One region of the Streptomyces sp. NPDC033229 genome, then DNA from elsewhere that is predicted to be linked to it. Evidence: riboswitches for the same ligand, from Rfam matches in the RefSeq annotation. Region 1 holds a riboswitch; the other holds the start of a gene.
What was found. Region 1 has a riboswitch for cyclic di-AMP ahead of ACZ53N_RS32090 (C40 family peptidase). Riboswitches for the same ligand answer to the same signal wherever they lie in the genome.
Positions count from the first base shown of each region.

Region 2: it holds a riboswitch for cyclic di-AMP, as region 1 does, so the genes downstream of both, ACZ53N_RS06310 (transglycosylase family protein) here and ACZ53N_RS32090 (C40 family peptidase) in region 1, are expected to answer to the same signal.

Region 1 is NZ_JBVIQR010000058.1:9,198-13,778, reverse strand. Features, by position in the region: gene ACZ53N_RS32105 (dienelactone hydrolase family protein) at 1-529, opposite strand, end outside; gene ACZ53N_RS32100 (ATP-dependent Clp protease proteolytic subunit) at 683-1,318, shown strand; gene ACZ53N_RS32095 (hypothetical protein) at 1,325-1,633, shown strand; cyclic di-AMP (ydaO/yuaA leader) riboswitch at 1,953-2,138, shown strand; gene ACZ53N_RS32090 (C40 family peptidase) at 2,143-2,613, shown strand; gene ACZ53N_RS32085 (ATP-binding protein) at 2,967-3,395, opposite strand; gene ACZ53N_RS32080 (helix-turn-helix domain-containing protein) at 3,661-4,539, shown strand; gene ACZ53N_RS32075 (DUF397 domain-containing protein) at 4,549-4,581, shown strand, end outside.
Region 2 is NZ_JBVIQR010000004.1:301,399-305,979, reverse strand. Features, by position in the region: gene ACZ53N_RS06320 (cytochrome P450 family protein) at 1-890, shown strand, start outside; gene ACZ53N_RS06315 (transglycosylase family protein) at 1,057-2,070, shown strand; cyclic di-AMP (ydaO/yuaA leader) riboswitch at 2,330-2,512, shown strand; gene ACZ53N_RS06310 (transglycosylase family protein) at 2,517-3,248, shown strand; gene eno (phosphopyruvate hydratase) at 3,539-4,581, shown strand, end outside.

The DNA of each region.
Region 1 (4,581 bases):
GGGCGCCGAGCTCGGGGATGCCGCGGTGCGGGCTGTCGGGCGCGTCGGTGACCAGGAAGCCGGGGTGGAATCCGGCGACGGCGGCCACCCGGTCGGGGTGGGCCGTCGCGGTGCGCATCGCCAGGGCGGCGCCCATGCAGTAGCCGATCACCGCGACCGGTCCGGCACCGACCTCGGGCTGGGCGGTGAGGAAGCCGAGGTAGGCGTCGGCGTCGCGCAGGACCCGTTCGGTGGTGTGCGCCTCGACCAAGGGCATCAGCCGGTCGATGACAGCGGGCCGGACCTCTTCTCCGATGTGTTCGGGAAGTTCGATCACCGGTGCGGGGCCGTGCCGGTAATAGAGGTGGGGGACGAGCACGTAGTACCCGTGCCCGGCGAGCTCGCGGGCCATCTCCTTCAGCACGGGCCGCAGACCGAAGGCATCCGCGTACAGCAGCACCCCCGGGTGCCGCTCGCCATGGTCGGGGAACGCGGCGAAAGCGTCGGCCTGGCCGTCCGCGGTGGGAATCTCCAGCGTCTTGGTGGGCATGGCGGATCATCCTTCCTTGGACCGAGGCCCGCGCACAAGGCACGCCCAGAGCGAAACCGCGTCCGATCCATTGCCGCACCGAGCCCCGCTGGGCCATGCTCACTCCAACGATCTGTACGTCCTGTACATTTTTTACGGATGGGGAGTGCCGCCATGCACCGACTCACGGCCCGCTATGTCCTGCCCGAGTTCACCGAGCGCACGAGCACCGGCGCCCGCACCATGGACCCGTACTCCAAGCTGCTGTCCGAGCGCATCGTCTTCCTGGGCACACCGATCGACGACACCTGCGCCGGCGATGTGATCGCGCAGTTCATGTACCTCGAACACGCGGCCCCCGAGCAGGACATCTCGCTCTACATCAACTCCCCCGGCGGCTCCTTCTCCGCCATGTGCGCCATCTACGACACGATGCGCTACATCGGCTGCGACGTGGAGACGATCTGCCTGGGCCAGGCCGCCTCGTCCGCCGCCGTACTGCTCACCGCCGGCACCCCGGGCAAACGACTGGCGCTGCCGAACGCGCGGATCCTCATCCAGCAGCCGTCCCTCAGCGAACCGGTCCAGGGCCAACCCTCCGATCTGGAGATCCAGGCGGGGGAGATGTCGCGCAGGCGCGACACGCTGGCGGCGATGCTGGTGCGGCACACGGGACAGAGCGTGGAGCGGGTCGACCGGGACATCGAGCGGGACACGGTCTTCGACGCCGAGGCCGCGGTGGCGTACGGGCTGGTCGACCGGCTCACCTCGAGCCGCAAGGGCCCGGGCGTCTCGCTCGGCGCGAGGTGAGCCGCGATGTGGCCACCCCAACTGCCACCCCTGCCCGCCCTGACCCGCGCCGAGGGCGAGTTGGTGGACCGGTATCTGGAAGTACTGGATCTGCTGGGCCGGATCAACCCGGCCCGCGCGCATGACACGTACGCCGGACTACGGGCGGCGCAGGCTCTCGTGGTCGCGGCGGCGGGACTGCGCGACGCGTTGACGCTCATGCACGAGCGAGGCGAACGCGAGGTGCACACCGGAACACTCGCGCGGGCGATGCTGGTCCTGGACGGGGAGCGGCGGGCCGCACGGGTCACCATGCCGCCGAACACGCCGGGCTGATGAGCCCGGACGCGCGCCGGAACGACCGGCTGGGCGACACGTCAACGCGATCTCCCGCAGACAGCGGACCCTGCGTAGACATCGCGCAGTGATCGATCCGAGCCGTGCGCGCACGATGCGATCGCGGAGATCAACTCGCCGCAGGTGAACGGCTCAACAGGGTTGAGCAGTGGGCGTCAAACCGTCCGGTGTCCACCCGAACACGCCAGAGGTGACCAGGCTCACATATCACCGGATCCTCTCAGAATCCGTGCCGCGGCTGCGCCAAGATCCAGGCGACGACAAGACCCCGCCACCGCGGCGGGGCGGTCCGGGCGGACGCCGAATCCTGCCGCCGCCCGGATGACTGGTCGACACGAGTGCATCGGCAGGAGTGGAGGACCCGATTACGGCGGGACGACCGGCACCACTGGTCGCCCCTTGGGGTGAAGCCGCCTCGGCGGCCGGGCATCTTCGCCTGCCCGAACCCGACAGGTCATCCTTCATAGGCGGCAGACGAAGGGTTGCGTATGGCCGCGCACAAACGACCAACGAAGTTCTCCAGGGCCAAGGCCGCCTCGGCCCTCACCCTCGCAGCCGTCGGCGCCTCGGTGCTGGTGCCCGGCGGTTCGCCCGACGCCGAGGCCGCGAACGTCTCCACCCTCGCCCTGCGGATAGCGGAATCGAAGCAGGGCGCTCCCTATCAGTGGGGCGCGACAGGACCGTACAGCTTCGACTGCTCGGGGCTGACGCAGTACTCGTACAAGCGGGTCGGCAAGCAGCTGCCCCGCACCGCCGCCGCCCAGTACAACCGCGTCCGCCATGTGCCCGGCTCCGCCCGCCAACGCGGGGACCTGGTGTTCTTCCACTCCGCCGGCGGCGTCTATCACGTGGGCATCTACGTCGGGAGCGGCAAGATCCTGCACGCTCCCAAGACCGGCGCGGTCGTCCGCCACGAGCGGATCTGGACCAGAAGCGTCAGTTACGGCCGCGTGAACTAGAGCGTGCGGCGGTGGCGTGCCACGGCCGCCCCCGCCACCTTCCTCGCCTCCCTGTGCGCCGACGCGGCAACGGGTGTGTTCCCACCCGCCGACGGCGGACACGACTGTGGTGCCGCGGCCCCTCGTTCGCGACGCGGGGCCGCCGGCGCCGACCGGGCACACGGTCGCCTTCACCGGCAGCGATCCGGAACGGGTAAGGGCGCGCCTGCCCGCCGGTGACCTGCCCGAGCCGCTCGACCCGCCTTGTCCGCGAGCACTGTGCGATCACGGTGCGAGCCCCCGGGCCGGGTGGTGGACCCCTCGGCCTCCTCGCGGACGGGGTCCACCGCCCGGCCCACAGCCGCGCGGGGCGGTCAGGGCACGGGCACGGTCCAGGGCAGACAGATCCAGACCGTCTTGCCGCCGTCGGCCGTCGGGGTGACCGACAGTCTGCCGCCGCGCTCGGCGGTCAGACAGCGGATGATGACCATGCCGCGGCCGTTGTCCTGCTGGACGGCGGCGGGGAGCCTTCTCGGATAGCGGGGGTGACTGTCCGTGACGCCGATGCGCAGCTGCTCCTCCCGGTCGAGCCGGACGTCCACGGTGAAGGTGGGCGACTGGCCGCGGGTGTGCTGCACGGCGTTGGTGGCGAGTTCGGAGACGATCAGCCGCACCGTGTCGGCGTCCTCGGTGCCGTCCGCCAGCCCCCATTCCGCCAGTACACGCGCGACATAGCGGCGCGCGTCGGACACCGAGGCGGGGGCGCTCGGCAGGGTTACGGTTGCTTCCTGGTGATCCGCCATGGCGCTGCCCCTTTCCTACCGAGGCCGGACTCCGACGCGTGACGCGGGGAACTGACGCGGTGACGTCGGGAGCGGTCTCGGACGGCTCTTCGTCACAGAGTGCCACCGTCGGCGTCCGAGAGTGAGCGATCCACCGGAAAATGCATATATCTGTCGCTCGAAGCGGTGAACTCTGCCGGGAGCGACCGCATTTGGGGGGCGCGCTGGTCTATTGACACTGACGTATGGATGTGGACGTGTTCACCTTGGCCGAAAGGGAATACCCATGCGCTACGGACCCGCGGTGCGTCGACGCAAGCTCGGCGCGGAGCTGCGCCGCCAGCGTGAACTGGCCGAGCTGACCAGCCGGGAGGCGGCCTGCGCGGTGGGCTGGCACCAGTCGAAGGTGAGCCGGATCGAGACGGGCTGCAGTGGCGTGAAGCCTTCGGACGTCGCCCTGTTGCTGGATGCCTACAAGGTGACCGACCCGGAACTGCGCGCACTGCTGGGGGCACTGTGCGGCGCGGGATCGGCGGATCCGGGTGAGGGCGCGGGGGCGCGGCGGGGCTGGTGGTACGCCTACCGCGACCGGCTGCCGGCCGCCTATCTCGACTTCATCAGCCTGGAGTCCGAGGCCTCCCATCTGCGCACCCTGGAGACCACGGTGGTGCCGGGGCTGCTGCAGACGCCGGAGTACGCGCGCGCGGTGACCCGCGCGGCGCTGAACGACCCGCCTCCGGAGCAGGTCGAGGAGTTGGTGCGGGTGCGGATGGCCCGCCAGACGGTGCTGCGGGGCGAGCGTCCGCTGGAATTGTGCGCGGTGCTGGACGAGGCGGTGCTGCGCCATGAAGTCGGCGGCCGGGAGGTGATGGCGGGGCAGCTACGGCACCTGGTGACCACGGGGCACATGCGGCATGTGCGACTGCATGTGCTCCCGTTCTCCGCCGGCAGCCATATCGGCATCACCGGCCCTTTCGTTATTTTCTCATTTCCGCGCATCGCAGATCTGGATGTGGTGGTTCTCGACCACTTGACGAGTAGCCTCTACCTGGAGCGGAAAGAAGACCTCCGGGCGTACGGTTCCGCTTTCGCCACCCTGCGGACCCGCGCCCTCTCGCACGAGAACTCGTTGGATTACATCGCCGGGCTCCATGACGGCGTGTGAGGAGGCACCATGCCCGCAATGCCTCGCTATGTCCCTTCCCTC
Region 2 (4,581 bases), on a different contig from region 1:
TGCAGGAGCTCACCGACCAGCTCATCGACGCCTTCATCGACAAGGGCGAGGCGGACCTGATCCACGAGTTCGCCTTCCCGCTGCCCATCTACGCGATCTGCGATCTGCTCGGCGTGCCCCGCGAGGACCAGGACGACTTCCGCGACTGGGCGGGCATGATGATCCGCCACGGCGGCGGGCCGCGCGGCGGGGTGGCCCGGTCGGTGAAGAAGATGCGCGGCTATCTCGCCGAGCTGATCCACCGCAAGCGGGAGGAACTGGGAGAAGGCGGGGACGACGACCTCATCTCCGGCCTCATCCGCGCCAGCGACCACGGCGAGCACCTCACGGAGAACGAGGCCGCCGCGATGGCCTTCATCCTGCTGTTCGCCGGCTTCGAGACCACCGTGAACCTCATCGGCAACGGCGTCTACGCCCTGCTGCGCAACCCCGGCGAGCGCGAGCGCCTGCAACGCGCCCTGGACGGGGGCGACGAGAGCCTGCTCGCCACCGGCGTGGAGGAACTGCTGCGCTACGACGGGCCGGTGGAGCTCGCGACCTGGCGGTTCGCGACCGAGCCGATCACCCTGGGCGGACAGCGCATCGCCGCCGGTGACCCCGTGCTCGTCGTGCTCGCGGCGGCCGACCGCGACCCCGAGCGGTTCGCCGAGCCGGACACCCTCGACCTGTCCCGGCGTGACAATCAGCACCTCGGGTACGGGCACGGCATCCACTACTGCCTGGGCGCGCCGCTCGCCCGGCTGGAGGGGCAGGCAGCGCTCGCGACGCTGCTGCGCCGCCTGCCGGATCTGCGACTCGCCGCCGATCCGGAGGAGTTGAGGTGGCGCGGCGGGCTGATTATGCGTGGTCTACGCACGCTTCCGGTGGAATTCACTCCGCGTATCAGATGACCATACGTCAACTCACGTGACCTTCGCGTGACCTCCGCTACACCGGCTTGTGACTCCTGTGGTCCGTCGCTATGTTCGACCACCATCAACTGAGCCGCCAACGAGAGGCCAACGCATGCGCTCCGGCAACGGTAGACACCGCAGACCCCGTCAGGTACCGGCAATCGTGGTCGCGGCGGGGGTGACGGGCGCGTCCCTCGCCATGCCGCTGCTCGCCGCCACCGGCGCGAACGCCGCCGAGGCCGAGACGTGGGACAAGGTCGCCCGATGTGAGAGCGGAGGCGTCTGGAGCTCCAACGCAGGCAACGGCTTCTTCGGCGGTCTGCAGATGACGCAGGAGATGTGGCAGCAGAACGGCGGCACGGACTACGCGCCGCGCCCCGACCTCGCCAGCCGCTCGCAGCAGATCGCCGTCGCGGAGCAGATCCTCGCGAGCCGCGGCCCGGACGCCTGGCCGAGCTGCGCGGTGTCCTCGGGGCTCGCGAAGGGCGGCAAGGCGCCGGAGGTCAACCCCGGCAGTACGCACACCCCCGAGCCGGAGGCGCCCGCCAAGCCCGCGCCGACGCGCAACACCCCTTCGACGCCGTCGACCCCCTCTCCCGACTCCTCAAAGAAGCCCGACTCCTCGACGAAGCCCTCTCCCTCCGAGAAGCCGTCCTCGCCCTCCTCTTCGCCGTCCCCCTCGTCTCCCGACTCCTCTTCCTCGCCGTCCGCGCCCACGGGGACCGGCAAGCCCACCGAGCCGGTGCCCGGCGATTCCACGCAGCCCACGGACGGTTCCTCAGAGGGCGGCAAGCACCGCAAGCCCTCCACGGACGACCCCACCGAGATCCCCTCGACCACGCCCGGCACCCCCTCGGGCTCCTCCGGCACGCCGACGCCCGACGGCACGGATGGCCCGAACGGCACGGACGGCACGGGCGCGGGCAAGGACCACGCCGGGACGCCGCGTTCGGACGACGGCCGCGCCTCGCGGGACGGCGGCGCGCGTACGGAGCAGCCGGGTACCGACGATTACACGGTGCGCCCCGGTGACAACCTGTCAGTCATCGCGGAGGAGCACTCCGTCGAGGGCGGCTGGTCCTCCCTCTATCAGGACAACAAGAAGGTGGTAGGGGCCGATCCGGACCTGATCCAGCCTGGTCAGAAGCTCGAGGTCAAGAAGAAAGCCGGGAAATAGAGCAGACTTCGGGGGGAATGTCCGTTCCAGTCGAAAGTGAGACATGGGTCTCGTTGACTTTTGGTCGGAAGGCGGTCGTCCGGAGTTTGTTCACGGTCTCTCACCTGCGGAAACGAGGTGTTCCCGTGGGTAACAAGAGGCAACTGTGGCTGGAATCAGGGGTTTGAACCCGTACGCCAGCTGTGTCTAACGTCGTCACCGCTCGCCACCGCGAGCACCACGGCCGCCACGCCGAATCCTGCCGGCGGCCGGAGGGGTCGTCGCGAAAGCGCCGTAGGCAGGAGCGGGGGAACCAAGGTAGGCGCCGGAACGGTCCAGCCGATCACATGATCGACAGGGGCGGGACGGCTTGGGGTGAAGCCGAGTGTGCACCGCACACCAGGCCGGGCAACTCACAGCCCGAACCCGACAGCTCACCTCGTAGGCGTCGGTGAGGAAACCGACTTATGTCCAAGGGCAAGCACCGCCGTCCGTCCAAGGCCGTTCGTATCGTCACGCTCGCCGGCGTCGCCGGTGTCGCCGTGGCCGCGCCCCTGATGGCCGCGACCTCCGCCAGCGCCGCCTCCGTCGACACCTGGGACGCCGTCGCGCAGTGCGAGTCCGGTGGCAACTGGTCCATCAACACCGGCAACGGCTACTACGGCGGCCTGCAGTTCTCGCAGTCCTCCTGGAACGCCGCCGGCGGCCAGGCCTACGCCGACCGCGCCGACCACGCCACCAAGAGCCAGCAGATCGCCGTCGCCGAGAAGCTGCTCGCCATGCAGGGCCCGGGTGCCTGGGGCTGCGCCGGCGCGGGCGGTCTGACCGCCGGTGGCCCGAAGGCCGACGTCGACACCTCCGGCTCCTCCTCCTCGCGCGGCACCTCCACCAAGTCGCACGCGGACCGCAGCGAGCGCCAGGCCCCGCAGCAGACCGCCCCGAAGGCCGCCCCGCAGCTCCAGTCCGACGACGAGGACGACGCTCCGGCCCCGGCCCCGAAGCAGACCGCGCCCAAGGCCACCCCGAAGTCCTTCAAGAAGGGCGACGGCGAGTACGAGGTCAAGGCCGGCGACACCCTTGCCAAGATCGCCGAGGCCAAGAAGGTCAAGGGCGGCTGGCAGAAGCTGCACGAGCTCAACAAGGACATCGTCGAGAACGCCGACCTGATCTTCGTGGGCCAGCAGCTGCACCTCAGCTGATCCGGCGGGCCGGCCACCGCGCCGCGCCACCGGTGTTCACAGCGGACCGCCCCGCTCCGACGCGCCTTCCCCCCGGGGCGCGCCGGGGCGGGGCTCCGCCGTTTCCGGCGACGCGGCCCTGACGGCTCCCGTGTCCGCGTTCTCCGCTCGGCGAACACATCGGCTATTCGTCCGATGATCTCGGCATTTGTGCGGTTTTTCGGCTCGCCAGGTGGTCCACCGGCGGGGGGAACCCCCGGAGCCCGTTAGGCTCGGGGGCAGAACTCCAGACACACACGAAGGAGACGCACGTGCCGTCTATCGACGTCGTCGTAGCTCGCGAGATCCTCGACTCGCGAGGCAACCCCACGGTCGAGGTCGAGGTCGGCCTCGACGACGGCTCCACGGGCCGTGCGGCCGTGCCGTCCGGCGCCTCCACCGGCGCCTTCGAGGCCATCGAGCTCCGCGACGGTGACAAGAACCGCTACATGGGCAAGGGCGTCGAGAAGGCCGTCCTCGCCGTCATCGAGCAGATCGGCCCGGAGCTCGTCGGCTACGACGCCACCGAGCAGCGCCTGATCGACCAGGCCATGTTCGACCTGGACGCCACCGACAACAAGGGCTCGCTCGGCGCCAACGCCATCCTCGGCGTCTCCCTCGCCGTCGCGCACGCCGCCTCCGAGGCGTCCGACCTGCCGCTCTTCCGCTACCTCGGCGGCCCGAACGCGCACCTGCTGCCCGTTCCGATGATGAACATCCTCAACGGTGGGTCGCACGCCGACTCCAACGTGGACATCCAGGAGTTCATGATCGCGCCGATCGGCGCGGAGTCCTTCTCCGAGGCGCTGCGCTGGGGCACCGAGGTCTACCACACCCTCAAGGCCGTCCTGAAGCGCAAGGGCCTGTCCACCGGCCTCGGCGACGAGGGCGGCTTCGCCCCGAACCTCGGCTCCAACCGCGAGGCCCTCGACCTCATCCTCGAGGCCATCAAGGAGGCCGGTTACACCCCCGGCCAGGACGTCGCGCTCGCGCTCGACGTCGCCGCGTCCGAGTTCTTCAAGGACGGCTCGTACGAGTTCGAGGGCAAGTCCCGCTCGGCCGCCGAGATGACGGACTACTACGCGGAGCTCGTCGCCGCGTACCCGCTGGTCTCCATCGAGGACCCGCTGTTCGAGGACGACTGGGACGGCTGGAAGACCCTCACCGAGCGTCTCGGCGACAAGGTGCAGATCGTCGGTGACGACCTGTTCGTCACCAACCCCGAGCGCCTCGGCCGCGGCATCGAGGAGGGCGCCGCCAACGCCCTGCTGGTCAAGGTCAACCAGATCGGTTCGCTGACCGAGACCCTCGACGC